2 regions of the Nonomuraea sp. NPDC049637 genome follow, and region 1 is predicted to be linked to the other one. Evidence: riboswitches for the same ligand, from Rfam matches in the RefSeq annotation. Region 1 holds a riboswitch; the other holds the start of a gene.
What was found. A riboswitch is a leader RNA that binds a small molecule or an ion and turns the genes downstream of it on or off. The one in region 1 is predicted to bind cobalamin.

Region 1 (14,500 bases):
CCGTGGCCGTGCTCGTGTCCGGCTGCGGCGGCCAGGGCACGACCGCGTCGGCGTCGCCGGCCGCCGCCGCCACCGTCGCCACCGCGCCTTCGCCCGCTCTGACCATCACCGACCCCTGGATCAAGACCGGCGGGAAGGGCATGACCGCCGCCTTCGGCACCCTGGTCAACAACACCGACGCGGAGCTGACGGTCGTCTCCGGCACCTCGCCGCTGTCTCCGAAGGTCGAGCTGCACGAAGTGGTGGACTCCGGGGGCAAGATGGTGATGCGCCCCAAGAAGGGCGGGTTCGTGGTCCCTGCTCGCGGTTCCCACCCGCTGGCCCCCGGTGGCGATCACATCATGCTGATGGGCGTCACCGGGAAGGTGGAGCCGGGAGCCGAGGTGCCCTTCACCCTGACCCTCGCCGACGGTTCCACCCTCCGCTTCACCGCGATCGGCAAGAACTTCGCCGGCGGCAAGGAGAACTACCAGCCCGGTGAGGGCGAGCACTGATGGACGCGCACACCGGCAGCAGGTCCCGCCTGACCCGGCGGGGCCTGCTGGCCTCGACCGCCGCCGCCGCGGCCGGCGTGCTCGCGACACCGGCCGCCTCGACGGGCCCGGCCGCGGCGCAGGCCCCTCCGACGGGCTCGGCGGTGGAGCCCTTCCACGGCCCGCACCAGGCCGGGATCGCCACCGTCCCGCAGGCCCACGCCGTCTTCGTCGGACTGGACCTGCGCGGCGGCGTCGGCCGGGAGGCGGTGGCCCGGATGATGCGGCTGCTGACCGACGACGCCCGCCGCCTGACCGCGGGCGGTCCGGCCCTGGCCGACACCGAACCGGAGCTGGCGGTGCTGCCCGCCCGGTTGACCGTCACCTTCGGGTTCGGGCCCGGCCTGTTCGACGCGGTGGGCCTGGCGGACGCGCGTCCGTCCTCGCTGAAGGCGCTGCCCCGCTTCTCCATCGACAGGCTGCAGCCCCGGTGGAACGGCGGCGACGTGCTGGTGCAGATCTGCGCCGACGACCCGCTGACCGTGGCCCACGCCCTCCGCATGATCATCAAGGACGCCCGCGCCTTCACCCGCGTCCGATGGGTCCAGCGCGGGTTCCGGCGGGCCGCCGGGGTGCAGGCGTCCGGGCTGACCCAGCACAACATCATGGGGCAGCTCGACGGGACCGCCAACGCCGTCCCCGGGAGCCCTGTCTTCGACCGGGTGGTGTGGGCCGGCGCGGACGCGCCCGCCTGGCTGCGCGGCGGCACCACGCTGGTGCTGCGGCGGATCCGGGTCGAACTGGAGACGTGGGACGCCGCCGACCGGGTCGCCAAGGAGTTCACGGTCGGCCGCCGCCTGGACACCGGCGCCCCGCTGACCGGGACCGCCGAGCACGACCCGCCCGACTTCGCCGAGCTGACGCCCGTGGGGTTCCCGGTCATCTCCGAGTACGCCCACATCAGGCGGGCGCACAGCGCCGACCCGGCCAAGGGGATCTTCCGTCGCCCCTACAACTACGACGAAGGGCTCACCGCGGCCGGACACCCCGACAGCGGCCTGCTCTTCGCCTCCTACCAGGCCGACGTCGGCACGCAGTTCCTGCCCATGCAGCGCCGGCTGGCCGAGGCCGACCTGCTCAACGAGTGGACCACGCCGATCGGGTCCGCCGTGTTCGCCATCCCGCCGGGCTGCCCGCCCGGCGGCTGGATCGGGCAGGGACTGCTGGCATGACGCGAGGGGGCCTGCCGACCCGGCGGCGCCATCTCGGTGTCAGGTCAGCGGTCCTCCGGCGACCGGCGGCGCAGCAGGTACGTGTCCATGATCCAGCCCTTGCGGTCGCGGGCCTCGGCACGCAGCCGCCGGATGCGTTCACCGACCTCGGGCACCGGCCCCGACACCAGGATCTCGTCCGGCGTCCCGAGGTAGGCGCCCCAGTAGATGTGGAAGTCGTCGAGACCGGTGAAGGAGTTGTGGGCGTCGAGCATGACCACCATGTCGTCGGCGGTGGGGCCCTGCTCCGCCAGGCGGCGGCCGGTGGTCAGGTGCGTGGGCCGGCCGACCTGGGTCAGGCCGATGCGGTGGCGGGCGGTGAGGGCGGCCACGCTGCTGATCCCGGGGACGACCTCGACGTCGAAGGCGACGTTCCCGCGTCGCCGGATCTCGTCGAGGATGGCGAGCGTGCTGTCGTAGACGGCCGGGTCGCCCCACACCAGGAACGCGCCGGTCTCGCCGGCGCCCAGTTCGTCGCGGATGAGCGCTTCGCAGGCGAGCGAGCGGCGCGAGCGCCAGTCCTCGACGGCGGCGGTGTAGGCGGGGGCGGTGCGGTCGCGTTCCGGGTCGCGGGCCTCGGCGATCCGGTACGGCCTGCGGCCGTGCTCGGCGATCAGGTCGAGGCGGAGCTGGATCAACTCGTGCTTGATCTCGCCCTTGTCGACGATGAAGAACACGTCCGTGGCTGCGATGGCCTTGACCGCCTGCAGGGTGAGATGGTCCGGATCGCCGGCGCCGATCCCGATGACGAGAAGCCGTTTCACCCGCCAAAGTCTGCCAGATAGGCAGATATACGATATCCCTCGCACTTTGCCATAGAGGAGGATCGTGAACCTGGCCGAGCAGGGCGCCGCCTTCGCCGCTTCCCGTCAGCGGGTCGCCGAGGAGCTCCAGCTGACCCGGCGCGACGCGTGATCACGGTCGTCGGGATCGGCGCGGACGGCTGGGACGGCCTGCCCCCGGGCTCGCGCCGCGCGGTGGAGGCCGCCGACGTGCTCATGGGCAGCGTGCGGCAGCTCGGCCTGGTGCCCGCGACGGCCGCCGAACGCGTGCCGTGGCCGTCGCCGCTGCTGCCCGCCCTGCCCGCGCTCATGGACCGGTACGCCGGCCGCGAGGTGTGCGTGCTGGCCAGCGGCGACCCGATGTTCCACGGCATCGGCTCGACCCTGGTCCGGCTGCTGGGCGCGAAGCGCGTCCTGGTGCTGCCGCACGTGTCGTCGTTGTCGCTGGCCTGCGCCCGCCTGGGCTGGCCGGCCGAGCGGGTGGACGTCGTCAGCCTGGTGGGCCGGCCGCCCGCGGCGCTGGCCGCCGCCCTCCAGCCGGGCCGCCGGGTCGTCGTGCTCGGCGCGGGGCCCGGCTCGCCCTCGGTGGTCGCCGGGTTGCTCGTCCGGCACGGGTACGGGCCGAGCCCGATGACGGTGCTGTCGGACCTGGGCGGCCCGCGCGAGTCCGCGCTGCGGGGGACGGCGGAGAGCTGGACGGAGGGCCAGGCGCCCGCGCTCCACGTGATCGCCGTCGAGTGCGTCCTCGCCCGGGACGCCGAGCCCCTGGCCAGGGTGCCGGGGCTGCCCGACGGCGCCTACGAGCACGACGGGCAGCTCACCAAGCGGGAGGTCCGCGCCGTCAGCCTGTCCCGCCTGGCCCCGATGCCCGGCGAGCTGCTGTGGGACGTGGGCGCGGGGGCGGGCAGCATCGCCGTCGAGTGGATGCGCAGCCACCCCTCGTGCGCCGCCGTGGCGATCGAGAGCAGGGCCGACCGGGCCGCCGCCGTCCGGCGCAACGCCGAGCGGCTCGGCGTGCCGTCGATGCGCGTGGTCGAGGGCAAGGCCCCCGGGGCGCTGGACGGGCTGCCCGAGCCGGACGCGGTGTTCGTCGGCGGCGGCGCGACCGCCCCCGGCCTGCTGGAACGCTGCTGGACGGCGCTGCGCCCCGGCGGCCGGCTGGTGGTGAACGCCGTCACCCTGGAGTCCGAGGCCGTCCTCGCCCACTGGTACGGCAGGCTCGGGGGCGACCTGGTGCGCCTGAGCGTCCAGCGGGCCTCGCCGGTCGGCGGGTTCACCGGCTGGCGGGCGGCGATGCCGGTGACCGTGTGGTCGATCACAAGGAAGGATCAACGATGACGGAGGGGGACCGGCCGTGACCGTGTACTTCGTCGGAGCCGGTCCCGGCGCCGCCGACCTGATCACGCTGCGCGGCCTGCGGCGGCTGGAGGCGTCGCCGGTCTGCCTGTACGCCGGTTCGCTGGTGCCGCGTGAGCTGCTCGACGCCTGCCCGCCGGGGGCCAGGCTGGTGAACACGGCGGACCTGACGCTCGACGAGATCGTCGCCGAGCTGGCCGCCGCCCACCGCGACGGTCTCGACGTGACGCGGCTGCACTCGGGCGACCCGTCGGTGTTCAGCGCCGTGGCCGAGCAGATGCGCAGGCTGGACGCCCTGGGCGTGCCGTACGAGGTGGTGCCGGGGGTTCCGGCGTTCGCGGCGGCGGCGGCCGCGCTGGGCCGGGAGCTGACCGTGCCCGGCGTCGGCCAGACGGTCATCCTGACGCGCACCTCCGCCCGCGCCACCCCCATGCCGGACGGCGAGGACCTCGCGACGCTCGGCGCGAGCCGGGCCACGATGGTGCTGCACCTGGCCGTGCAGCGGATCGACGCCGTGGTGGCCGAGCTGCTGCCCTCCTACGGCCCGGACTGCCCGGTGGCCGTGGTGGCGCGGGCGAGCCGGGCCGACGAGGTGATCCTGCGCGGGACGCTGGCCGACATCGCCGGACAGGTCCACGACGCGGGCATCCGGCGGACGGCCGTGATCGTCGTGGGCCGGGTGTTGTCGGCGACGCAGTTCCCCGACAGCCATCTCTACAGCGACGCCAGGGAGCGGGCGTGCGACGGGTCCTGATCCTCGGCGGCACCGCCGAGGCCCGCGCCCTGGCCGCCGAGCTGGCCGCCGCCCCCGGGCTGCACGTGGTGTCCTCACTCGCGGGACGGGTGAACAACCCGCGGCTGCCCGTGGGCGAGGTGCGGGAAGGCGGGTTCGGCGGGCCGGCGGGCCTGGCCGCGTGGCTGCTGAAGGAGCGCATCGACGTGCTGGTCGACGCCACGCATCCGTTCGCGGAGCGGATGACCGCCTCGGGGGTCGCGGCCTCGTCGGCGACCGGGGTGCCGCTGCTGGTGCTGCGGCGTCCGGGATGGCGGGAGCGACCGGGCGACGCGTGGCTGCGGGTCGGCTCCCTCCAGGCGGCGGCCGGGCTGCTGACCGCGAAGCGGTGGGGCGCGGCCGGCCGGGAGACCCGGGTCTTCCTCACGACCGGGCGCCGCAGCCTGCCGGTGTTCGCGCCGCTGCCCGGCGTGTGGCTGCTGGCCAGGTCGGTGGACCCGCCGGAGGGGCCCGTGCCGGCGAACGTGCACGTCCTGCTGGACCGGGGGCCGTACACCGTCGAGGGCGAGCGCGCCCTGATCCGGGAGCACCGCCTGGACGTGCTGGTGACCAAGGACAGCGGCGGCGGCATGACCACGGCCAAGCTCGGCGCGGCCCGTGAGCTCGGCCTGCCGGTGATCATGGTGGACCGGCCGCCGCTGCCCGCGGGCGTCCGGGCGACGGACAGCGTGGCGGCGGCGGCAGCCTGGGTTCAGGGATAGCGGCGCGGGGTGTAGACGACGCCGCCTTCGGTGGCCCGGGTCGTGGACGAGCCGATGATCAGCAGGCAGCGCATGTCCACCTGGCCCGGGTCCAGCTCGCCGAGCGTGGTGACCGTGACGCTCTCCTCCGGGCCGCCGACGTCGCGGCCGATCACCACGGGGGTGTCCGGCGCCCGGTGCTCCAGCAGCAGGTCCCGGGCGGCGGCGACCTGCCACGTACGGCTCCGCGAGGCCGGGTTGTAGATCGCCAGCACCAGGTCAGCCCGCGCGGCGGCGGACAGCCGGTCGGCCACCACCTTCCACGGCTTGAGCAGGTCGGACAGCGACAGCACGCAGTAGTCGTGCCCGAGCGGCGCGCCCGCCCTGGCCGCGACCGCCTGGGCGGCGGTCAGTCCCGGCACGACCCGCACCGGCACGTCCGGGAAGTCGGCGGCGGCTTCCAGCACGGCGCTGGCCATGGCGAACACGCCCGGGTCGCCGGACGACACGACCGCCACGCGGGCCCCGTCCCGGGCCAGCTCAAGGGCGTGCCTGGCGCGTTCGGCCTCCACCCGGTTGTCGGTGCGGTGGCGGCGCTGGCGCGCGTTCGGGGCCACCCGGTCCACGTACGGGCCGTAGCCGACCAGGTCGGTGGCCGCGGCCAGCGCCTCCTGCGCCTCCGGCGTCAGCCACGGCCGTCCCGCCGGGCCCAGGCCGACCACGGCCACCTCGCCCCGCCCCTCGTCCACCGGGCGCTCGGGGACGAACGTGCGCTCGGCCGGGCTGGCCAGCAGCGCCAGCGAGAAGTACGGGACCCCGTCCGAGTCCACGTCCTTGAGCGGGGCGACCCGCTCGGCGCCCATGGTGGCCCGCTCGACGTACCAGGCGTCGTCGAGGCGGCCCGCCTCGGCCAGCGCGTCGCGCACCTTCCCGAACGTGCGGCCCAGCTTGAGCACGGCGGCCGAGTCGGTGTCGCGCAACCGCTCGGCCAGCACCTGCGCGGGCAGCGTGCCGGGCAGCACGGTCAGCACCTCGTCCCGCTCGACCAGCGGCCGGCCCAGCACGGCGGCGGCGGCGCTGACCGAGGTCACGCCGGGCACCACCTCGGTCGGGTAGCGGTGGGCGAGCCGCTTGTGCATGTGCATGTAGGAGCCGTAGAACAGCGGGTCGCCCTCGGCCAGCACGACCACGGTGCGGCCCGCGTCCAGGTGGGCGGCCAGGCGTTCGGCGCAGTCGGCGTAGAAGTCGTCGAGCGCCCCCTGGTAGCCGCCGGGGTGGTCGGTGGTCTCCGTGGTCAGCGGGTAGAGCAGCAGCTCCTCGATCTGGCCTTCGCGCATGTACGGCAGCGCGATCGATCGGGCGATGCTGCGGCCGTGCCGGGCGGCGTGGTAGGCGATCACGTCGGCCTCGCCGATCAGCCGGGCCGTCCTGACCGTGACCAGCTCGGGGTCACCGGGGCCCAGGCCGACTCCGTACAGGCGTCCTGACATGGTCCTCACTCCGTCTCGTTCGCGATGGCGTTGATCGCGGCGGCCGTCATCGCACTGCCGCCGCGACGGCCGTGCACCACCAGGTACTCCAGGTCGCTGCCGGCCAGCGCCTGCTTGGACTCGGCCGCGCCGATGAAGCCGACCGGGATGCCGAGCACGGCCGCGGGGCGTCCCGCGCCCTCGGCCACCAGCTCCAGCAGCCGGAACAGCGCGGTCGGCGCGTTCCCGATCGCCACCACCGCCCCCTCCAGGCGGGCGCGCCACAGCTCCAGGGCCGCGGCGCTGCGGGTGGTGCCGAGGCGTTCGGCCAGCTCGGGGACGCGCGGATCGCCCAGCGTGCACAGCACCTCGTTGCCCGCGGGCAGCCTGCGCCGGGTCACGCCGGAGGCGACCATCATGGCGTCGCACAACACCGGCGCGCCGCCGCGCAGCGCCGCCCTGGCCCGCGCGACGACCCGCGGGGACCAGGCCAGGTCGGTCACGAGGTCGGTCATGCCGCACGCGTGGATCATGCGCACCGCCACCTGGGCGACCTCGGGGGGCAGGCCCGTGAGGTCGGTCTCGGCGCGGATGGTCGCGAACGAGCGCCGGTAGATCTCGGCGCCGTCGCGGATGTAGTCGCTCACTCCTGGCGTTCCTCGTATCCGTTGATGGTCGCGATAAGCTGGCGGACCGGGCCGCGCGGCAGGCCGCAGCGCCGCTCGCAACCGGCCCAGTGGACGGGTGTGGCGGGTGCGCGGCCGAGGCTCCGCACCCATTGGCGGGCGTCCGCCCGCACGTCGGCGAGCGCCTTCGCGCAGCCGGGACGGCCGGTGCAGGCGGTGACCCCGGCCCAGGGGGAGTCCGGGTCGGTGACGAGCCCGGCGGCGGCCAGCGCCCGCTCGATCCGGTCCGCCTCGCCGGGGGATCCCGGGGAGCCCGGGGAGCCCGAGGAACCGGGGGAGCCGGGGGAGAGGTCCGGCAGGACGACGGTTCGCCAGGGGGTCAGGCGCACCGGCCGCCCGAGGTCCGCGAGCGCTCCGGCCTGGGCGGACGTCAGACGGCCGAGCGGCACGAGCGCCTCGATCGCCACCCGGCCGTCCCGCTGCGCGATCCTGCCCGCGGACGGGCGGCGCGCGGGGGCGGGTGAGGGCGGCGCGTTCGCGGCGTCCGCGGCCTGCGGGGCGTCGGCGGTGTGGGGCGCCTGCGGGGCCTCCGGGGCGTCCAGTGCGTTCGGGGCGTTCGTTCGGGCTGGTCGGCCGTCGCGCAGGCGGGTGGCGATCGCGGCGGTGCCGTCCGGCAGGTCGCGGATGCGCCAGGCGCGCGGGCCGTCGGGGGACAGCTCGTCCAGGAACGCCTCGGCGGCGTCGATCATGAGCGGCACGGCCGCGTCCGGGGCGACGGTCAGCCCGGTGTCGGCGCCGGCGAGCAGCAGCCGCCCGGTCGCCGCGTAGGTGACGTCCGCGCCGAGCCCGGCGACGTCCCGCGTGCCGTCGTCCAGGGCGAACAGGAACCGTCCCGGCAGCGCGGCCAGCCGGGGCCGCGCGCACAGCGCCCGGTCCAGGGCGTCCGCCATCGCCTGCACGTCCAGCAGCCCGTCAGGACCGCGCCCGCTCAGCGGCGAGGCCAGGATGTTGCGCACCCGCTCGTGCGCGGGCGACGGCAGCAGCCCGGCCGCCGCGATGCGCCCGGCGAAGACCTCGGGCGAGCGCAGGCCCCGCACCTGGACGTTCGCCCGCGACGTCAGCTCGATCACGCCCGCTCCCAGCTCGGCCGCGCACCCGGCGAGCACGCGGAGCTGCGCGGCCGACACCGCGCCGCCGGGCAGGCGCACGCGGGCGAGCGGGCCGTCGGCGGCCTCGTGCACCTGGAGCGCCCCCGGACAGGCATCGGGACGCGTACGTCCGGAAGATTCACCTACGGGCACGAAGGGATCGTAACGCCACTTCTGGGACGGGTCGCTCCTGCCGTAAGCTTCGGCGTAGACGATGGCAATGGGAGGAAGCCGGTGCGAATCCGGCGCGGTCCCGCCACTGTGACCGGGGAGCGAACCCCACCACGAGGCCACTGTCCGGCGACGGACGGGAAGGCCGGGGTGAGCGTCGATCCGGGAGCCAGGAGACTCCTGCCGTCGTGTCACCCGCGACCGGGGCGAGGACCCCGAGGGAGGAATGCGCCGTGCCTGGCGACAGCCGTACCGTTCTGCTGCTCTCCACCTCCGACACCGACCTGCTGAGCGCCCGCGCCTGCGGGGCGGGCTACCGTCTGGGCAATCCCGCCCGGCTGACCGCCGAGGACGTCCCCGGCCTGACGGAGGGCGCCGACCTGGTCGTGGTGCGCCTGCTGGGCGGGCGGCGGGCCTGGCCGGAAGGGCTCGACGCGCTGCTGGCCGGGCCCCGCCCGGTGGTGGTGCTGGGCGGGGAGCAGGCGCCCGACGCCGAGCTGATGGAGCTGTCCACCGTCAGCGGCGGGGTGTGCGCCGAGGCGCACGCCTACCTGGCCCATGGCGGCCCGGCCAACCTGGCCGAGCTGCACGCGTTCCTGTCCGACACCGTCCTGCTGACCGGGCACGGGTTCGAGCCGCCCGTCCCGGCCCCCACCTGGGGACGGCTGGACCGCCCCGCCAGGACCACCGGCGGTCCCGTGGTGGGGGTGCTCTACTACCGGGCCCACCACGTGGCGGGCAACACCGCGTTCGTCGAGGCGTTGTGCGACGCCGTCGAGGACGCGGGCGGGCAGGCGCTGCCGGTCTTCTGCTCGTCCCTGCGCGCGGCCGAGCCGGAGCTGCTGGACACGCTGCGCGCGGCGGACGCCCTGGTCGTCACGGTGCTGGCGGCGGGCGGCTCCCGTCCGGCCACCGCGGGGGCGGGCGGCGACGACGAGGCCTGGGACGTCGGCGCGCTGGCCGAGCTCGACGTGCCGATCCTGCAGGGACTCTGCCTGACCACCACCCGCCAGGCCTGGGAGGAGAACGACGACGGGCTGTCGCCGCTGGACGCCGCCTCGCAGGTGGCGATCCCGGAGTTCGACGGGCGGATCATCACGGTGCCGTTCTCGTTCAAGGAGATCGACCCCGACGGGCTGACCGTCTACGTCGCCGACCCCGAGCGGGCCGCCCGGGTGGCGGGCATCGCGGTGCGCCACGGCCTGCTGCGGCACACCCCTCCCGCCGAACGGCGGCTGGTGGTGATGTTGTCGGCGTACCCGACCAAGCACTCCCGCGTCGGCAACGCGGTCGGGCTGGACACCCCGGCGAGCACCGTCCGGCTGCTGGCCCGTCTCGCCGAGGCGGGGTACGACCTGGGCGACGGCTTCCCCGGCGTGGCCGACCAGGACGGCGACGCGCTCGTCCACGCGCTGATCGCCGCCGGCGGCCAGGACCAGGACTGGCTGACCGAGGAGCACCTGGCGGGCAACCCGGTCCGCATCTCCGCCGCCTCCTACGAACAGTGGTACCGGACGCTGCCCGCGGCCCTGCGCGAGGAGATGGAGCGCCACTGGGGGCCGCCGCCCGGAGAGTTGTTCGTGCACGAGGGCGAGGACGGGACCGACATCGTGCTGGCCGCGCTGCGGGCCGGGAACCTCGTGGTGATGGTGCAGCCGCCGCGCGGCTTCGGGGAGAACCCGATCGCCATCTACCACGACCCCGACCTGCCGCCCAGCCACCACTACCTGGCCGCCTACCGCTGGCTGTCGGCCGAGTTCGGCGCGCACGCGATGGTGCACGTCGGCAAGCACGGCAACCTGGAGTGGCTGCCCGGCAAGTCGGCGGGGATGTCGGCCGCGTGCGGCACCGACGCCGCCATCGGCGACCTGCCGCTGGTCTACCCCTTCCTGGTCAACGACCCGGGGGAGGGCACGCAGGCCAAGCGGCGCGCGCACGCCGTGCTGGTGGACCACCTGGTGCCGCCGATGGCCCGCGCCGACACCTACGGCGACATCGCCCGGCTGGAGCAGCTCCTGGACGAGCACGCCACGATCGCCGCCATGGACCCCGCCAAGCTGCCCGCGATCCGGGCGCAGATCTGGACGCTGATCCAGGCCGCCCGGCTCGACCACGACCTCGGGCTGGCCGACCGGCCGCACGACAGCGAGTTCGACGACCTCATCCTGCACGTGGACGGCTGGCTGTGCGAGGTGAAGGACGCGCAGATCCGCGACGGCCTGCACGTCCTCGGCCAGGCGCCCACCGGCCAGGTCCGGGTGGACCTGGTGCTGGCCATGCTGCGCGCCCGCCAGATGTGGGCCGGCCGGGAGACGCTGCCCGGCCTGCGCGAGGCGCTCGGCCTGGCCGAGGACGGCACGGCGGGGCTCGGCGACGTGGACCGCGCGGAGACGACCGCCCGCGCCCTGGTCGAGGCCATGGAGCAGCACGCCTGGGCCCCGGAGGCAGCCCCCGCCGTCGCCCGCGCGGTACTGGACGCGACACCCGGCCTCGCTCCCGACGCGTCGGACGGTACGCCCGGTGCCGCTCCCGCCGCATCGGTGGGCCGTGTGGCCGAGGGACGGGTGGAGCTGGTGGCGCGGGTGCTGGCGTTCGCCGCCGCCGAGATGGTGCCGCGCCTGGCCCGCACCACCGACGAGCTGGACCACGTCCTGCACGCCCTGGACGGCGGCTACGTGCCCGCCGGCCCCAGCGGCTCCCCGCTGCGCGGCCTGGTCAACGTGCTGCCGACCGGCCGCAACTTCTACTCCGTGGACCCCAGGGCGGTGCCCAGCCGCCTGGCCTGGGAGACCGGCCAGGCCATGGCGGAGTCGCTGCTGGAGCGCTACCGCGCCGACACCGGCGAGTGGCCGCGCTCGGTCGGGCTGTCGGTGTGGGGGACCAGCGCCATGCGCACGGCGGGCGACGACGTCGCCGAGGTGCTGGCCCTGCTCGGCGTCCGCCCCGAATGGGACGAGGCGTCGCGTCGCGTCATCCGCCTGGAGCCGATCCCGCTCGCCGAGCTGGGCCGCCCGCGCATCGACGTGACGGTCCGCATCAGCGGCTTCTTCCGCGACGCCTTCCCGCACGTGGTCGGCATGCTCGACGACGCCGTACGGCTGGTCGCGTCGCTGGCGGAGCCGGCCGAGGAGAACTACGTCCGCGCCCACGTGGCCGCGACCGGCGGCGACGAGCGGCTGGCCACCATGCGCGTCTTCGGCTCCGCGCCCGGCGCCTACGGGGCCGGGCTGCTGCCGCTCATCGACAGCCGCAACTGGCGCGACGACGCCGACCTGGCCGAGGTGTACGCCGTGTGGGGCGGCTACGCCTACGGCCGCGACCTCGACGGCGTCGCCGCCCGCCCCCAGATGGAGGACGCCTACCGCCGCATCGCCGTCGCCGCCAAGAACGTCGACACCCGCGAGCACGACATCGCCGACTCCGACGACTACTTCCAGTACCACGGCGGCATGATCGCCACCGTGCGGGCGCTCACCGGCAGGGCCCCGGCCGCCTACGTCGGCGACAGCACCCGTCCCGACGCCGTGCGCACCCGCACCCTGTCGGAGGAGACCTCACGGATCTTCCGCGCCAGGGTCGTCAACCCGCGCTGGCTGGCCGCCATGCGCCGCCACGGCTACAAGGGCGCCTTCGAGCTGGCCGCCACCGTCGACTACCTGTTCGGCTACGACGCCACCACCGGCGTGGTCGCCGACTGGATGTACGACAAGCTGACGGAGACGTACGTGCTCGACCCCGAGAACCAGGCGTTCATGGCCCGCTCGAACCCCTGGGCGCTGCACGGCATCGCCGAACGCCTCCTGGAGGCCGCCGAGCGCGGCATGTGGCAGCACCCCGACCCAGAGGTCCTGCGCGGCCTGCAGGAGGTCTACCTCAAGACCGAGGGCGACCTGGAGGACGACACCAGCCGCTGAGCCAGGCCGGGCGCGCCCGCCCAGTGAAGATGCAGGTAGGACGCGGTCACGCCGGGATCGCCGTACCCGTCGTGGCCGCCGTCCCAGCGGAACAGCGGCTCGCCCGCGTACGTGACGGCCGTCCGGTGGAACTCGTGCCCGCGCAGCCGCTCGCCCGTCCTGGTGAGCGGCGAGCGCCGCAGCGCGACGGCGTCCCGGTAGCCGAGCGTCAGCCGGGACGTCATCCGCGCCCGCCCGGGGACGCGCCCGCACATGCGCTGACCATCCAGTTCGTCGCACAGGTACAGCAGCCCCGCGCACTCGGCGGCGATCGGGCCGGGGAAGGCGGCGACCTGCTGCCGCAGGGGCTCGTTGGCGGCCAGTTCGGCGGCGTACACCTCCGGGAAGCCGCCGCCGATCACGATCGCGCCGGTCCCGTCCGGCAGCCGCGTGTCGCGCAGCGGGTCGAAGACGGCCACCTCCGCACCCGCCGCCCGCAACAGCTCGACCTGCTCGGCGTAGCCGAACGTGAACGCCGCCCCGCCGGCCACGGCCACCACCGGCCGCTCACGCGCAGCCCCCGCCACCTCCGGCTGGTCGCCCGCAGCCCCCCGCGCCTGCGGCCGGTCGCCCGTCGCGCCGGGCGCCGGCGGCGTCCAGGCGGGGCCGCCCAGCGGGGGAGCGGAGCGCGCCAGCCGCAGCAACGCGTCCAGGTCGCACGAACGCGCCACCAGCGCGGCCAGCCGGTCCACGGCGGCGACCGCCTCGGTCCGGCGCTCGGCGGCCGGCACCAGCCCCAGATGCCGGGAGGGGGTGGCCACGGCGTCGTCGCGGCGGATCGCCCCCAGCACCGGCACGCCCGCCGCCGCCAGCGCCGACCGGCACAACTCCTCGTGCCGGTCGGAGCCCACCCGGTTGAGCACCACCCCGCCCACCCGCACGTCCGGGTCGAAGGTGGCGAACCCGTGCACCACCGCCGCCACCGACCTGCTCTGCCGGGCCGCGTCCACGACCAGCACCACAGGCGCGTCCAGCAGCGTCGCGACGTGCGCGGTCGAGGCGAACCCGGTGTCCCCCCTGCCGTCGAACAGGCCCATCACGCCCTCGACCACCGCCACGTCGCACCCGGCCGCGCCGTGCAGGAACAGGGGGGCGACCAGCTCCTCCCCGACGAGCCACGGATCCAGGTTGCGGCCGGTACGGCCGGCGGCCAGCGCGTGATAGCCGGGGTCGATGTAGTCCGGCCCCACCTTGTGCGGCGAGACCCGCAGTCCGCGCGCCCGCAACGCCGCCATGAGCCCGGTGGCCACCGTCGTCTTGCCGCTGCCCGACGACGGCGCGGCGATCACCAGGCGCGGAACTACCACTCGATGCCCTTCTGCCCCTTCTGCCCGGCATCCATGGGGTGGCGTACCTTGCCCATCTCCGTCACCAGGTCGGCGACCTCGATCAGCCGTTCGGGCGCGTCCCTGCCGGTGATCACGACGTGCTGGCTGCCCGGCCGGTCCGTCAGCGTCTCCAGCACGTCGTCCAGATCCAGCCACCCCCACTTCAGCGGGTACGTGAACTCGTCCAGCACGTAGAACCGGTACGTCTGCGCCGCCAGGTCGCGCTTGATCTGCTCCCAGCCCTCACGGGCGTCGGCCGCGTGGTCCTCCTCGGCGCCGGGCCGCTGGATCCACGACCAGCCCTCGCCCATCTTGTGCCAGGTCACCGGGCCGCCCTCGCCCGTCTCACCGAGCACCCTGAGCGCGCGTTCCTCGCCGATGCGCCACTTGGCCGACTTCACGAACTGGAACACCCCGACCGGCCAGCCCTGGTTCCAGGCCCGTAACGCC
Region 2 (14,500 bases), on a different contig from region 1:
TCTGCACGAGCTGACCGCCGGCAACCCGCTCCTGCTGCGCGAGGTCGTGCTGGCCGGCATGCAGGCCGGGACGCTGGCCGAGACCAAGGGCGTGTGGCGATGGGAGGGCCCCTGGCTGGTCGCCCCCCGGCTGACCGAGCTGGTGGCCAGGCGGCTCGGCGCGCTCGCCGACCAGGAACGGTGGGCGCTCGAACTGCTCGCCCTGGCCGAGCCCGTCTCGGTCGGCGTGGTCACCCGGCTCGTCCCCGAAGACCTGCTCACCCGCCTGGAGGCGCGCGGCCTGCTGTGGATCCAGCGCGACGGCCGCCGCTCCCTGCTGCGCCTGGCCCACCCCCTGTACGGCGAGGCGCTGCGCGACGGCTGCCCGGAGCTGCGCACCCGCAGGGCCAAGCGCGTGCTGGCCGAGGCCATCGCCGCCACGGGGGCCCGCCGCCGCTCCGACGCGCTGCGCATCGTCCGCTGGAGCCTCGACGCCGGCGTCCAGCCGCCGCCCGGCATGCTGCTGATCGCCACCCGGCGCGCCTGGACGCTGCTCGACCTGCCGCTGGCCGAACAGCTCGCCCGCGCCGCCACCGAGTCGGCCCTGCTGAACGGCGACGTCGAGCAGGGCGTCGGCGCGGCGCAGGTCCTGTGGCGGGTGCTCATCTCGGGCGAGCGCACCGGCGAGCTCATGGCCATGCTCGACGTCATGGACGCCGTCGCCACTGCCGGCCACCACCACGACAAGATCGCGTTCGGCCGGGCCGAGACGCTGTTCTGGGGGCTCGGCGACCCCGCCGCCCATCGCGCGCTGCCCGTCCGCGACGCGGCCCTGACCTCGGAGCACGCCGAGGAGCGGGCGGCCCTGGGCTCGGTGTTCGCGGCGTTCTCCGGCGACCTGCGCCCGGCGCTGTCGGAGCTGCCGCCGCTGTTCCGGGCGGGGATGGTCAACAAGGAGGCCGAGGTCAAGGCCCGCCTGGCGCACGAGCTGGCCGGCGCCTACGGCGGCCGGCCGCCCGCGCCGCCGCACGACGCGCGCGATCCCGTGCTGGCCGAGGCGGTGGAGAACATGCCGTGGCTGCCGCCGACCACCGCGCTGGTCCAGGTGCAGGGCGCGCTCCTGGCCTGCCGTACGGACCTGGCCGCGCGGCTCGCCGGACGCGAGCAGGAGGCCGCCCTCGCCCACGGCTGGGAGTACGCGCTGATGGTGGCGGCCATCGCGATGGCCCAGGTCGCCCGGTTCACCGGCGACGTGGCGGAGGCCCGGCGCAGGCTGCGCGAGGCCGTCGTCCTCCATCGGCCCGACACCGTCACCGGCCGCCTGCTCCACCGCCTGCTCTACGGCGAGGTCGCGCACGCCGAGGCGCTGGCCGGTGAGGCCGACGCCGCGCAGGCCGCGCTGCGCACCGCCGACCGCCTGGAGTGGCCGCCCGCGACCATGTTCGGGCTGTGGGCCGACCTGGCCCGGCCGTGGGTGGCCGCCGCCCGGGGCGACGCCCGCGCCGCGGCCGGCCTGGCCCGCGCGACCGCCGTCCGGGCGCAGGCCATGGGCGCCGCGGCGGTGCACGCGCTCGCCCTGGCCGACGCCGTCCGGCTCGGCGCGGACGTACGGACCGCCCCGCCCGCCGCCACCACGGACGGCGGCGAGTCCCCCTACCTGCGATACGCGGCGGCGATCAGTACCGGCGACCCCGCCGCGCTGGAGGCGGCGGCCGGGGACTTCGCCCGCCTCGGCCTGCACCCCCTGGCCGCCGAGGGGTACGGCCGCGCCGCGCGCCGTCACCAGGAGCGCGGCCGTGCCCACACCGCCCGGCGCTGCTGGGGCCTGTCGGCCGAGCACCTGCGCCGCTGCCCCGGCCTGGCCCTGGCCGAACGGCTGCCCTCGACCGCTGAGCTGACCGCCCGCGAGCGCGAGGTGGCGACGCTGGCGCTGACCGGTTTGACCCACCGGCAGATCGCCGAACGGCTGGGCATCTCCAAACGCACCGTCGACAACCACGTCGCCCGCGCCTACGCCAAGCTCGGCGTCACCAGCCGCGGCGAGCTGCGCGACGTCCTGCGCCCCTGACGGCCGCCACCGCACCGCCCGGCCCGGCCGCCAGGCCCGGTCGTCAGACCCGGTCGGCGGCGCGGGCGGGTGGCGCGGTCGCCTCGCGGGTCCACGACGACGGCGCGGCCCCCTGCAACGGCGTGAAGTACCACAGGAAGGAGAGGGTGGGCGCGACGACGCCGGCGATCAGGTCGGCCCCCGACCCGCCGCTCCCGCCGAACCCCGCGCCGCTGACGCGGGCGTGCAGGTCGATCCACGCCCGGTAGTCGTGGCGGGCGGCGCAGGCGAAGTCGCCGCTGACCGCCGCCGACCCGCCCGGCGCCGGGTTGCTGAACAGCAGCTTGTTCTCCCCCACGTTGAACCCCGAGTCCCGCGCGATGACGAACTCCGGCCCGGTGACGACGGTGCCCGCCGTGAGGTCCTCCAGGCTGACGGCGAGGGTCACCGACAGCTCGGAGGAGTTCCACGACCTCTCGACGTGGAAGCGGGAGTCGGGGTCCAGCCGGAACGTCGCCCCGACCTGGGCCACCGAGGGCCCGTCGATGCGCCCGTTCTCATTGCGCGGGACGCCGATCGACGCGCCCAGCGAGGTGATCTGGTCCGCGGTGGAAGGCGCGCCGCGGTTCGTCGCCATCCGCAGCGCCAGATGGCCGGTGGCCAGGTCGTGCACGGCGGGGGCGACGGTGGGGGCGCCCAGGACCGCGCCGCCGGCCTCCCACGTCCAGTCGACCCTTGCGAAAAACGTCATGGTCCGTCCTCCTTGTGTCGGCTGTGGTCAGCGGGGTGGTCCGGCGGGGATCCGCAGGGCCGTCTGGCCGGCCAGGCTCTGCCTGGTCAGCTCGGCGCTGCGCCGGAGGCTGTCGCCGTTGGCGCGCAGCTGCTCGGTGCGCAACCGCCAGTCCCGGTCCCGCGCCTCCGAGCCGTCCGCCCCCTGCCGCTGCGTCTGCGTCCGCGCTTCTCCGGCCGGCGTCGCCGCGGCCCGCCCGGTCGGCAGGACCGTCGCCGCCGTCGTGGCCACCGCGGCCGCCCCCGTCAGCCGCAGCAGCCCTCTCCTGCCCACGGACGGCTCCCGGTCGCCGTTCTGCTCGTCGTGCATCGCCCACCTCCATGCCGTGGTCTTCCTGCACCACGATGGTGGCCGCGCCGCGGGTCCCCTGTCGTGAGCACGCACGTGCTCAGCCGCGCCCGCCCGTACTCATCGGCGGCCCGCCGGCCGGGACGGCCTCCCGGCCGGCGGCGGCCTCAGGCCAGCCGGTCGGCGAGGAAGCGCAGGGCGCTGTCGATCTCGAAGTCCGGCACGTCCGCGTGCCCGCCGGGGTTGGCGTGCAGGGTCTTCTCGGCCGAGGCCAGGGCGTCGAACAGGGCCAGGGCCTCGGCCCGCGGCACCCGTTCGTCGTCCCACTGCAGCAGGAACCGCACCGGGACGGTGATCCCGGCGGCGGCCTGGGCCGAGGCCGGCGAGGTGCCGCTCAGCCCCAGGACCGCCGCGCCGATCCGCGGCTCGGCGGCCACCAGCGGGATCCCCAGGGCGCAGCCCAGCGACACGCCCCAGTAACCCACTGGCCCCTGGTCGCCGAGCGCGTCCAGGACCGACCGCCACTCCGGCACGGTCCGGGCCGCCAGCAGCGCGTGCAGCTCGGCCAGCAGCGGGGTGGGGTCGCCCGCGCCGGCCATCCGCTCCCGCAGCGCGGCGATGAGTCGCTCGTGCTCGGCGCCCGGAGGCCGGTCGCCGTGGGCCGGGGCGTCGATGGCCGCCGCCGCGAGGCCGCGTTCGGCCGCCAGCCGGTGCGCGCGTCCGACGACGCCTGGGGCCCGCTTGTGCTGCCCGCCGCCGTGCCCGATGAGGATCAGGCCGCGGGGCTCGGCGTCCTGTGGGGTCCACAGGACGCCGGGGACGTCGCCGAGGGTGAAGGATCGTTCGATGACGCCGTCGGCCGACGTCCGGGAGAGAAAACGCATGCGCGTCTTGAGCCTTTCGGGATGCTTGTGCGGGCGCTCCCTAGGCGATGCGCATGAGGGAGCCCCGACCTGTCACGACGTTGATCGGTCTCACCTCCTCAGTTCGATGCGTGGCAAAACGTACCACACCATCAGTTCTCCGCCGCGGTGAAGGAGATCCACACGTCCGGCGGGACGTCCGGGCGGTTCGGGACGGGCCGGCGCTCCTCCGTCCACGCCGCACCGGCGAACTCGGTCGCGACGCGCCGCCAGAACGCCACGCCCGCCGTGTTGGCGTCCTGGAAGGCGATCCGCCACGGCCCGGGATGCCGGGAGATCACCTCCCGGACGACCCGCAGCCCTATCCCGGACCGGCGCGCCCCGCGCACGACGAAGAAGCTGTTCAGCACCCGGACCGGTCCGGCCGCCGCACGCACGAACGCGAACCCGACCGGCCGGTCGCCGCTGGTGAACAGGTAGGCCGTCCAGTCCTCGCCGTCGAGGGCGGTGCGCAGGCGGTCGCCGTGGTAGGTGCCGTCGGGGTCGGGCAGGCCGCCCTGGAAGTCCGCCATGTCGTGGCGGAACATGAGCCAGAGGCGTTCGACGGTGGGATGGTCCGCGGCCTCGACGGGCCGCACGCTTACCGGAGAAATGCTCATACAAGCACTCTCGGCCAGATGCAACATCCGGCCGGAAGGTACAAACTAGCAGAAGACGATCATCGCAGGCGACCCGCGGGCGTCAGCCGTGCAGCAGGTCGAGGATGTGCGGCCAGGCGTCGGCTCCGAGCCCGGCGTCGGCGACCGGGTCGCCCCCGTAGAGGAAGTCAGGAGACTCGGGGGCGGGCCCCTCCCCCGGCAGGCGCGGACGGTGACCGGCCTCGGCCCGGCTGACCACCCGCACCGGGAGCCCGTCGGCGCGACGCCGGGCGGCCAGCCGCCCGGCGAACGGCAGGGACGGCCACATGGCGTCGTCCCCGCCCGCCACCAGCAGCACGTCGGCCGCCGCCGCCTCGATCGGGATCTCCGCGGCCGGCACCAGGCCGGCGAACGTGCGCTCGCTGAGCTCGTACAGCTCGCGCAGGGCCAGCGGGCCGTGCTCGGGCTCGGCCTCGGCCCAGTCGTCGTCGTACGGGACGAACGGCAGCGGCCGCCCCCGCCACGTCCAGGACGACCGGTAGGGACGCCTCTCCCCGTCCGGCCCCGGCCCGACGTTGCCCCACACGACCGAGGTCGGCGACAGCGCCACCACCCCGCCGATCCGAGGGTCCCGGACGGCAGTCAGCAGCGCGGCCTCGGCCCCCTTCGACATGCCCAGCACGCAGACCCGCCGGACGCCGGTGGACTCCAGCAGATCGACGGCCGACACGAACGTCTCCAGCGGGATCTCGCAGATGCCGGGCGGCTGCCCCGGACCGCCGAACCAGCGGATCGACAGCGCGGTCACCCCCTCCGCGGCCAGCAGGCGGGCCCTGTCCCGTTCGATCCGCCCGCTCGACCCCGCCAGCACGAGCACGCCCGTGCGGACGGCCGGGCCGGGCGTGACCAGGACGCCTTCCCACGGGGAGCTCAGTTCGCGCTCGTCCATCACCGTCACCCCTCGGCCTTGGGCGGAACGGCATTCTACTGAGACCGCGCGCTCACCGAAATGGTGCATCATGGCCGGAACACCCCATGACGAGCGGAGCACACCATGTCCTTCCAGGCCTACCTGGACAACATCGAGGGCAAGACCGGGCTGACCCCCCGCCAGTTCATCGCCCTGGCGAAGGAACGCGGCTTCGACGCCCCGTCCACCAAGGCCGGGACGATCATCGACTGGCTCAAGCAGGACTACGACCTCGGACGCGGCCACGCCATGGCCCTCGTCCACGTGATCAAGAAGGGGCCGCAGATCGACGCCAGGCACGTCGGCGGCACCGGTTCCCACCGCGACGAGTCCGACGTCCTCTGGCTGGACGGCAAGGACAACCGCCCCGGCCCCGCCTGACCGCCCGGCGGGGATTCATCTCCCGCCGGGCGGCTTTACGTTGTAGATCTGTAGGAGTCAGAAGTCGGCGTCGAAGCTGACCGAGCCGGTCACCCCCACCTGGTACGCCGACACCCGCCGCTCGAAGAAGTTCGACAACTCCTGCACGTCCTGCAGCTCCATGAACGCGAACGGGTTCTTCGACCCGTACAGCGGCTCGATGCCGAGCTGGGCCAGCCGCCGGTCGGCCACGTGCTCCAGGTACGCGCGCATGTCCGCCGTCGACATGCCCGGCACGCCCTGCCCGAGCAGGTCCTCGGCGAACTGCGCCTCGCAGTCGACCGCCTCGGCCAGCATCTCCCTGACCTGGCCGGCCATCTCCTCGTCGAAGAGGTCCGGCTCCTCCTGCCGGACGACGTCCACCACGTCGAAGGCGAAGGCCATGTGCATGGACTCGTCGCGGAAGACCCAGTTGGTGCCCGAGGCCAGCCCGTTCAGCAGGCCGCGCGAGCGCAGGAAGTAGACATAGGCGAACGCGCCGTAGAAGAACAGGCCCTCGATGCAGGCGGCGAAGCAGATCAGGTTGAGCAGGAACGCCCGCCGGTCCTCGCGGGTCTCCAGCCGCTGGAGGCTGCCGATGGAGTCGATCCAGCGGAAGCAGAACTCGGCCTTGCGCCTGATGGAGGGGATGTTCTCCACCGCCGCGAACGCCGCGAACCGCTCCTCCTCGTCCGGCACGTAGGTGTCCAGCAGGTTCAGGTAGAACTGGACGTGCACCGCCTCCTCGAACAGCTGCCTGCTCAGGTACAGGCGCGCCTCGGGGGCGTTGACGTGCTGGTAGAGGTTGAGCACCAGGTTGTTGGCCACGATCGTGTCGCCGGTGGCGAAGAAGGCGACCAGGCGGCTGACCAGGTGGCGCTCGGCCGCCGACAGCTTGGGCAGGTCCTTCAGGTCGGAGTGCAGGTCCACCTCCTCGACCGTCCAGGTGTTCTTGATCGCGTCGCGGTAGCGGTCGAAGAACAGGGGGTAGCGCATGGGCCGCAGGGTCAGGCTCATGCCCGGGTCGAGCAACATCGGGTTCTCCTCGGGGGTCACTGGCAGGCCTCGCACGACTCGGGGTTCTCCAGGGAGCACACCAGGGCCTCCTCGGACTTGTTCGCGCGGGGCGCGGCGGGCGCGGAGGGCGCGAGGGGCACGGTGGCCTGCTGGATGCGGGTGGCCGGGCGCGAGCGCAGGTAGTAGGTGGTCTTCAGGCCGGACTTCCAGGCGTACAGGTACATCGAGGAGAGCTTGTCGATCGTCGGCGCGCTCATGAACAGGTTGAGCGACTGGCTCTGGTCGATGAACGGCGAGCGCGCGGCGGCCATGTCGATCAGCGCCCGCTGCGGCAGCTCCCAGGCGGTGCGGAACAGCCGGCGCACGTCCTCCGGCAGCTCGGCGATGCCCTGCACCGACCCCTCGGCCTGCTTGATGGCCGCCCGGACGCGCTCGTTCCACAGGCCGCGCGACTTCAGCTCGGCCACCAGCGCGTTGTTGATCTGCAGGAACTCCCCGCTCAGCGTCTCGCGCTTGAACAGGTTGGACACCTGCGGCTCGATGCACTCGTAGCAGCCGACGATCGAGGCGATGGTGGCGGTCGGCGCGATCGCGATCAGCAGCGAGTTGCGCAGGCCGTGCGCGGCGATGCGCTCGCGCACCGCGTCCCAGCGCGCGGACTGGGTGCCGTTCCGGCCCCACAGGTCGTGCTGGAGCCGGCCGCGGGCCGCCCACGTCTGGTCGTAGGCGGGGTGGGCGCCGAAACGCTCGGCCAGGCCGGCGGAGGTCTCCAGCGCCGACAGGTAGATCTCCTCGGCGATCCGGGTGGACAGCTCCTTGGCCTCGGCCGAGTCGAACGGCAGGCGCAGGGCGAAGAAGACGTCCTGCAGGCCCATCACGCCGAGGCCGACCGGACGCCAGCGCGGGTTGCTGGCCGCGGCCTGCTCGCTCGGGTAGTAGTTGATGTCGATCACCCGGTCGAGGAAGGTGACCGCGGTGCGGACGGTGGCGCGCAGCCGCTCCCAGTCGATGTCGCCGCCGGTCAGGTGTGCGGCGAGGTTGACCGACCCGAGGTTGCAGACCGCGGTCTCGGCGTCGCTGGACACCTCGACGATCTCGGTGCACAGGTTGGACAGGTGCACCACGTTGCCGGGCTCGGCCGCCTGGTTGCACAGGCGGTTGGCGGCGTCCTTGAAGGTCATCCAGCCGTTGCCGGTCTGGGCCAGGGTGCGCATCATCTTGGCGTACAGGTCGCGGGCCTTGATCTGCCGGACGTACCGGCCGTCGCGCTCGGCGGCGCGGTAGGCCTCCTCGAACGCCTCGCCCCACAGGTCGGGCAGCTCGGGGACCTCGTCGGGGTCGAACAGCGACCAGGTGCCGTCGGCCTCGACCCGGCGCATGAACTCGTCGGGGATCCAGTTGGCCAGGTTGAGGTTGTGGGTGCGGCGGGCGTCCTCGCCGGTGTTGTCGCGCAGCTCCAGGAACTCCTCGACGTCGGGGTGCCAGGGCTCCAGGTAGACGCAGGCCGCGCCCTTGCGCCGGCCGCCCTGGTTGACGGCGGCCACCGACGCGTCGAGCGTGCGCAGCCACGGGACGATGCCGTTGGAGTGCCCGTTCGTGCCGCGGATCAGCGCGCCCCGGGAGCGCACCCGCGACCAGGAGATGCCGATCCCGCCGGCGAACTTCGACAGCTGCGCCACCTGGGCGTACCGGTCGTAGATGGAGCCGATCTCGTCACGGGGCGAGTCGACCAGGTAGCAGGAGGACATCTGGGTGTGCCGGGTGCCGGAGTTGAACAGCGTCGGCGAGCTGGGCAGGTAGGCCAGCGACGACATGAGCCGGTAGAAGCCGACGGCCTCGGCGGGCGTCTCGGCCAGCCCGCAGGCCACGCGCAGCAGCCAGTACTGCGGCGTCTCCACCACCAGCCGGGTGGACGGGTGGCGCAGCAGGTAACGGTCATAGACCGTGCGCAGCCCGAAGTACTCGAACCGCAGGTCGGCGGTGACGTCGATGGCGTCGTCCAGCTTGCGGGCGTTGGCGTTGACGAACTCGGCGGTCTCGTCGCCGATGAGCCCTTCGGCGTGGCCCAGCCGGATCGCCTGGCTGAAGGAGGCCACGCCCTGCCCGCGGACCTCCTTGTCGATGTAGCCCGACAGCAGCCGCGCGGCCAGGCGCGAGTACTGCGGCTCCTCGCCGATCATCTCGGCGGCCGTCTGGATGGACAGCCGGTCCAGCTCGGCGGTGGTGGCCCCGTCGTAGAGGCCGCTGATCGTCTTGGTGGCCACCCGCATCGGGTCGATGTCCGTCAGATCGGTCGCCCAGTGCTCCACCGCACGTACGATCTTGTTGACGTCGACCGGCTCAGCGGTGCCGTTGCGCTTGCGCACCTGCATCTGCACGCGCCGCGGCGCGGACCTGTCGGCGTCCGCCCGCGCCGGCTCGGCCAGGTCCGTCATCGGGTCCCCTGTGACCGTCACTGCGCTCTCCCCTCGTGAACTCGGTCAGCTGCCGAGAACGCGCGCAGGAGGCGGACGGCGAGGCGCCACAGCCCTCTCGCCAGCGCCGTCCACCGTCCCACGCGGTCTCGGAGCAGCCGCGCGCGCATGATCGCGCGCGGCGCGCCGGCAGGTCTTCGGACTCGTGGGCATGCTGTCGCTGCCTACTGGCCGTCGCTTCCCGGGCCGTCGGCCCAGTGCGTGTGACGGCGTTCGTTCCCACTCACCGCTGCGGGGCAGTCCCGGATTCCCACCGGGTTCCCTCTTGCCTCGGCCGCCCTGGCGGGGCGACCGAACCGGCTGCGGGGAACACCATATATAGGGTGGATCAAAAAGTCACACCCAACATCTCGTGTTGCGAAGAACCCGCGCTCCGATCCGTCCGCCCGTCGCGAGGCCGGCCGGGCCGCCTCTCCGCGTGCCGCGCGGGCGGGGCGTGTGATCGACGCCACAGACCGGTCGCGCCCGGTTTTCGCTACCTTAGGTATCGATACTTCAAGTAGCGAAAAGCTGAGGAGACGACCATGAGCCAGACCTCCACCGGCCGTCCGGTCACGCCGGACTGGGACACCGTCACCCCCGCCGAGCTGGCCGCCTACGCCGAGGCGGAGAACCGGCTGCGCGCCTCCGCCGAGGCCCAGGCGATCACCGGCCGGCCGGACCCCGGCGCCACCATCGACTGGCGGACGGTGGCGCTGCCCGGCCGCGACATCCGCGTCCGGGTCCACCGGCCGCGCGCCGCGGCAGAGCCGGGGGACGTCCTGCCGCTCGTGCTGCACGTGCACGGCGGCGGCTTCGTCGGCACGGCGCCGCAGAGCGACTGGGTCAACAGCCACCTCGCCGCCCGCCTGCCCGCCGTCGTCGCCTCGGTGGACCACCGCCTCCTCGACCGGCGCACGCCGCTGGCCGACGCCGCCGACGACGGCTGGGACGTGCTCCGCCACGTGCTGGAGCACGCCGCGCAATGGGGTGTCGACCCGGCGCGGACCGTCCTGTTCGGCGAGAGCTGCGGCGGCCTGATCTGCGCCCTGGCGGCGATCAGGGCACGCGACGCCGGCCTGCCCCTGAAGGCGCAGGTGCTGGTCAACCCGGCCGTGGACGTGACCGGGACGATGTTCGACCACCCCTCGATCGCCCGGTACGCCGACACCCCGACGCTCAGCGTGCCGGTGCTGCGGCTGTTCCACCGGCTCGCCGTGCCCGAGGGGACGGACGCCCGCGCGCTCTCCCCGCTGCACGCCGACGACCTGGGCGGGCTGGCCCCGGCGCTCGTGGCGGTGCCGACCCACGACCCGATCGCCGACCACGGCCGCCGCTACGCCGAGGCGCTGCGGGCCGCCGGCACCCCCGCCCGCCTGGCCGAGTACCCCGAGGCCGGGCACGCCTTCCTCAGCATGCCGGCGCTGGCCCCCCAGGCCGAGGACGCGCGGGCGGACATCCTGCGCTTCCTTCGCGACGCCCTCGCCGCGTAACCCCGCGACCGGAGCGGGGACGGGCCGCCCCTCGCGTGCCGCCGGGTTCTGCTTCATGATTCGAAGTGTCACCCCGTGGCCCCTCGCGATGGGACGGTCAGTGAAGCGCATCCTCGCCTGGGTCGGCGTCAACGTCGACATCCTCGTCGCCCTGGCGGTGGCGGTCGTCGTGAGCATTCTGGACGTCGCGGGCATCGCCACCGCGGAGGCCGTCAGCAACGCCACCGTGGCCACGCTGGCGGTGCTCGCGTTCGTCATGCTGCGCAGCCGGACGCGGGCGCAGTCGGCGGAGAACGCCGTGGAGCGGGCCGTGCTCGCCGCCGATCGCAAGCTCGACCTGCTGCCGTCCCTGCTCCAGGAGCAGTCGGCGGTCCGGCTGGTGCGCGGCGAGGAGTTCAACCGGGTGCTGGCGCAGGCGCGCGGGGACACCGACCGGTGGATCTTCAAGGGCTCGACGGGCGCGTACGTGCGCGCGGTGACGCTGCCCGAATGCCTGGCCAAGGCCCGTCAGGGACGGCGGGCGCTGCTGGTCCGGCTGGAGATCCTGGACCCGGACGACCTCGCGCTGTGCGAGCGGTTCGTCCGCCTGCACCGCAGCCTGGCGCTGGACGACGACAGCCCGGAGCTGACCTGGACCGCCGACGGCACCCGCAGGGAGCTCTACGCGACCGTGTTGTCGGCCTGCTGGCATCACCAGCGCTACGAGCTCCTGGACATCGAGATCGGGTTCTCCTCGATCGCCTCGACGTTCCGCTACGAGCTGTCCTCCCGCCACATGTTCATCACGCAGCGGGGGCCCGGCTTCCCCGCCACCGTCATCACCGGGAACGCCCTGGCCCTCGACTGCTGGGCCACCGAGCTGCACGCCAGCCTCCGCCAGGCCCGCCCGCTGAACCTCAGGGGCGCCGAGGACGTGACGCTGTCGTTCTCGCCCACGGTCGAGGAGGTCCGGGCGCTGTTCGAACGCCTCGGCCTGGCCCTGCCCGGCGCCTACGGCGACGAGGACGTCGAGGAGATCGTCGGGATGGCCTTCAGGAACGTCGACCCGTACGACAAGGCGGCGGCCTGGGGGTGAGCCGCCGCCGGTGCGGTCAGCGCACGGCGTCCCGGGCGACGACGCCGTGCGCCAGCCGGGTCAGGGCGGCGGCGATCTGCCCGGGGGTGAGCCCGCGCCTGCGCTGCTCTGCGTAGACGTCGGGGCCCAGCGGGGCGAGCAGGATGTCGGCCAGCGCCTCGGTCTCCGGGACGCCCGCCTCGGTCAGCAGCACCCGCACGTGCGCCCGCCAGAACCCGTAGGCGCCGGTGGCGTAGCGCAGCGCGCCCTGCTCGGCGCCCAGGACCAGCGAGATGTGCTCGTCCAGCAGGCCGACCATCGCGGCGTAGAAGGCGGCGAGCCGCTCGGCGGGGGGCGCGCCGGGGCCGAGCGGCGGGTCGCCGCGCAGCAGGCGTTCCTGCAGCGCGCGCTCGTGCTCGTCGAGCAGGGCCTGCGCGATCGAGACGGTGTCGGGATAGCGGCGGTAGAGCGTGCCCCGCCCGACGCCCGCGGCCTTGGCGATGTCGTCCATCGTCACGCCGCGCGGGTCGCGGGTGGCGAACAGCTCGGCCGCCGCGGCGAGCACCTTGGCGCGGTTGCGGGCGGCGTCGGCGCGCTCGCGCGGGCGGCCCGCCTCCGCCACGGGACGTCCGGTCAGCAACTCGGTACGGGACTCCATGGCGGCGACTCTAACCCACTCCGAGATAAGTGGACAACGTGCCCGCTTAGTTGCTACGGTCACCTCGACCGCAAACCGGACATCATGTCCACTTAGTTCGAGGAGCCCCTCATGGCCGTTCTGCTGCACCTGGACGCCAGCGCCCGACGCCGTTCGATCAGCCGCGAGCTCGGCGACGCCTTCGCCGAGGCGTGGCGGTCCGCCCACCCCGAGGGCACCTACGTCCACCGCGACCTGGCCGCCGAGCCGGTGCCGCACATCGGGGAGGCGTGGACCGAGCTGTGCGACTACGTCATGGCCAACCAGATCACCGACATCTCCCGCTACCACGAGGCCGCCCGCACCCCGGAGCAGGCGGCCGCGTGGGCGATCGTCGAGCCGCTGCTGTCGCAGCTGGTGGCCGCGGACGTGGTGCTGATCGCCACCCCGATGTACAACTACTCGATCCCGTCGGCGCTCAAGGCGTGGCTGGACCAGGTGACCTTCCCCAAGATGTCCCTGGCCGGGCGGCGTTTCGTGATCACCACCGCGCGCGGCGGGGCCTACTCGCCCGGCGCCCCCAAGGCCAGGTTCGACTACCAGGAGCGCTACCTGCGTGACTTCTTCGCCGGCCACTTCGCCGTCGAGGACACCACCGTCGTCGCCGCCGAGCTGGCCAACTCCCGCATCGACCCCGGCCTGTTCCACCTGCGCGCCCAGCACGACGAGCTGTACGCCTCCGCGCTGCGCGGCGCCCGCGACCTGGGGAAGGAGTTCTGACGATGAACTGGCTCATCCTCGGGCTGGCCGGGCTGGTCGAGATCGCCTGGGCGCAGAGCATCAAGCCCACCCAGGGCTTCACCAGGCCGCTGCCCACGCTGATCTGCTTCGTCCTCATGGTGGCCGCGGTCTGGCTCCTGTCGTACTCGATGAAGACCCTCCCGGTCGGCACCGCGTACGCGGTCTTCACCGGCATCGGCGCGGTCGGCGCGATCGCCCTGGGCGTCGTCGTGCACAAGGACCCGTTGTCGATCGGCCGGATGGCGGCGCTGGCGCTCATCGTCGGCGGCATCGTGCTGGCCCGCGTCACCAGCCCGGAGTGACCCCTCCCCCTCCGGACGGGCGGCCGGGCTCAGCTCGGGCCGAACCAGCGGGCGAGGGCGGCCCTGAGGCCGTCGGGGCCCGCGCCCGCCCAGGCGACGTAGCCGTCGGGCCGGACGAGCAGCGCCGGGGCGGGGGCGTCGGCGGCGGCGGTGGCGGCCACGTGCCGGACCCGGTCGAACCAGGGCGCGGCGGCGGCGGCCAGGGCGTCGCCGCCGGTCAGGTCCAGGAGCAGGGGGCGGGCGTCGCGCATCAGCTCGGCCAGGCGCCACGACCGCCCGTCGCCGGTGGTCAGCGCCAGGGACGGCGCGAACCAGCCGGTGGGCCCGGCGGGCCGCTCCTCCCCCATGTCGTGGCGGACGTCGCCGCCCGCCATCAGCTCGGCGATCATGCGCAGGTTCTCCGTACGGCCCAGGAACTCGGCGAACAGCCGTCGTAGCGCGGTGACCTCGGCGCCGGGCGCCAGCAGGGCGGTCGCGGCCAGGGTTTGGGTGACCACGCGTTCCGCGCACGCGCGGCGCTCGGTCTCGTAGCTGTCCAGGAGCCCTTCCGGGGCCTGCCCCCGGAGCGTGGCGGCGAGTTTCCAGGCCAGGTTGGCGGCGTCCTGGAGCGCCAGGTTCAGGGTGGGCCCGTGGCTCACCTGGGCGGCGTCGCCGGCGATGAAGACGCGTCCGGCGCGGTAGCGGTCGGCGAGCCGGGTGTTGCGCCCGCACAGCCGGCGCAGCATGACCGGCGCTCCCTCGGGCGGCGGGCTCAGCGGCAGGCGCACCC

Region 2: another riboswitch for cobalamin. It lies ahead of AB0J71_RS36945 (ribonucleoside-diphosphate reductase subunit alpha); the one in region 1 lies ahead of cobN (cobaltochelatase subunit CobN).

What each region holds. Positions count from the first base shown of each region.
Region 1 is NZ_JBFAOM010000041.1:12,713-27,212, reverse strand. It holds gene AB0J71_RS38375 (copper chaperone PCu(A)C) at 1-494, shown strand, start outside; gene AB0J71_RS38370 (Dyp-type peroxidase) at 494-1,705, shown strand; gene cobF (precorrin-6A synthase (deacetylating)) at 1,750-2,508, opposite strand; gene cbiE (precorrin-6y C5,15-methyltransferase (decarboxylating) subunit CbiE) at 2,656-3,864, shown strand; gene cobM (precorrin-4 C(11)-methyltransferase) at 3,881-4,636, shown strand; gene AB0J71_RS38350 (cobalt-precorrin-6A reductase) at 4,621-5,376, shown strand; gene cobJ (precorrin-3B C(17)-methyltransferase) at 5,367-6,845, opposite strand; gene AB0J71_RS38340 (precorrin-8X methylmutase) at 6,851-7,471, opposite strand; gene cobG (precorrin-3B synthase) at 7,468-8,751, opposite strand; cobalamin riboswitch at 8,823-8,949, shown strand; gene cobN (cobaltochelatase subunit CobN) at 9,003-12,683, shown strand; gene AB0J71_RS38325 (cobyrinate a,c-diamide synthase) at 12,638-14,014, opposite strand; gene cobO (cob(I)yrinic acid a,c-diamide adenosyltransferase) at 14,023-14,500, opposite strand, start outside.
Region 2 is NZ_JBFAOM010000037.1:25,365-39,864, forward strand. It holds gene AB0J71_RS36905 (LuxR C-terminal-related transcriptional regulator) at 1-2,047, shown strand, start outside; gene AB0J71_RS36910 (hypothetical protein) at 2,091-2,777, opposite strand; gene AB0J71_RS36915 (hypothetical protein) at 2,805-3,125, opposite strand; gene AB0J71_RS36920 (alpha/beta hydrolase) at 3,272-3,988, opposite strand; gene AB0J71_RS36925 (GNAT family N-acetyltransferase) at 4,120-4,626, opposite strand; gene AB0J71_RS36930 (acyl-CoA thioester hydrolase/BAAT C-terminal domain-containing protein) at 4,709-5,554, opposite strand; gene AB0J71_RS36935 (DUF4287 domain-containing protein) at 5,660-5,956, shown strand; gene AB0J71_RS36940 (ribonucleotide-diphosphate reductase subunit beta) at 6,014-7,045, opposite strand; gene AB0J71_RS36945 (ribonucleoside-diphosphate reductase subunit alpha) at 7,027-9,447, opposite strand; cobalamin riboswitch at 9,576-9,781, opposite strand; gene AB0J71_RS36950 (alpha/beta hydrolase) at 9,990-10,937, shown strand; gene AB0J71_RS36955 (hypothetical protein) at 11,038-12,012, shown strand; gene AB0J71_RS36960 (helix-turn-helix domain-containing protein) at 12,029-12,649, opposite strand; gene AB0J71_RS36965 (NAD(P)H-dependent oxidoreductase) at 12,761-13,408, shown strand; gene AB0J71_RS36970 (multidrug efflux SMR transporter) at 13,411-13,731, shown strand; gene AB0J71_RS36975 (FAD-dependent monooxygenase) at 13,761-14,500, opposite strand, start outside.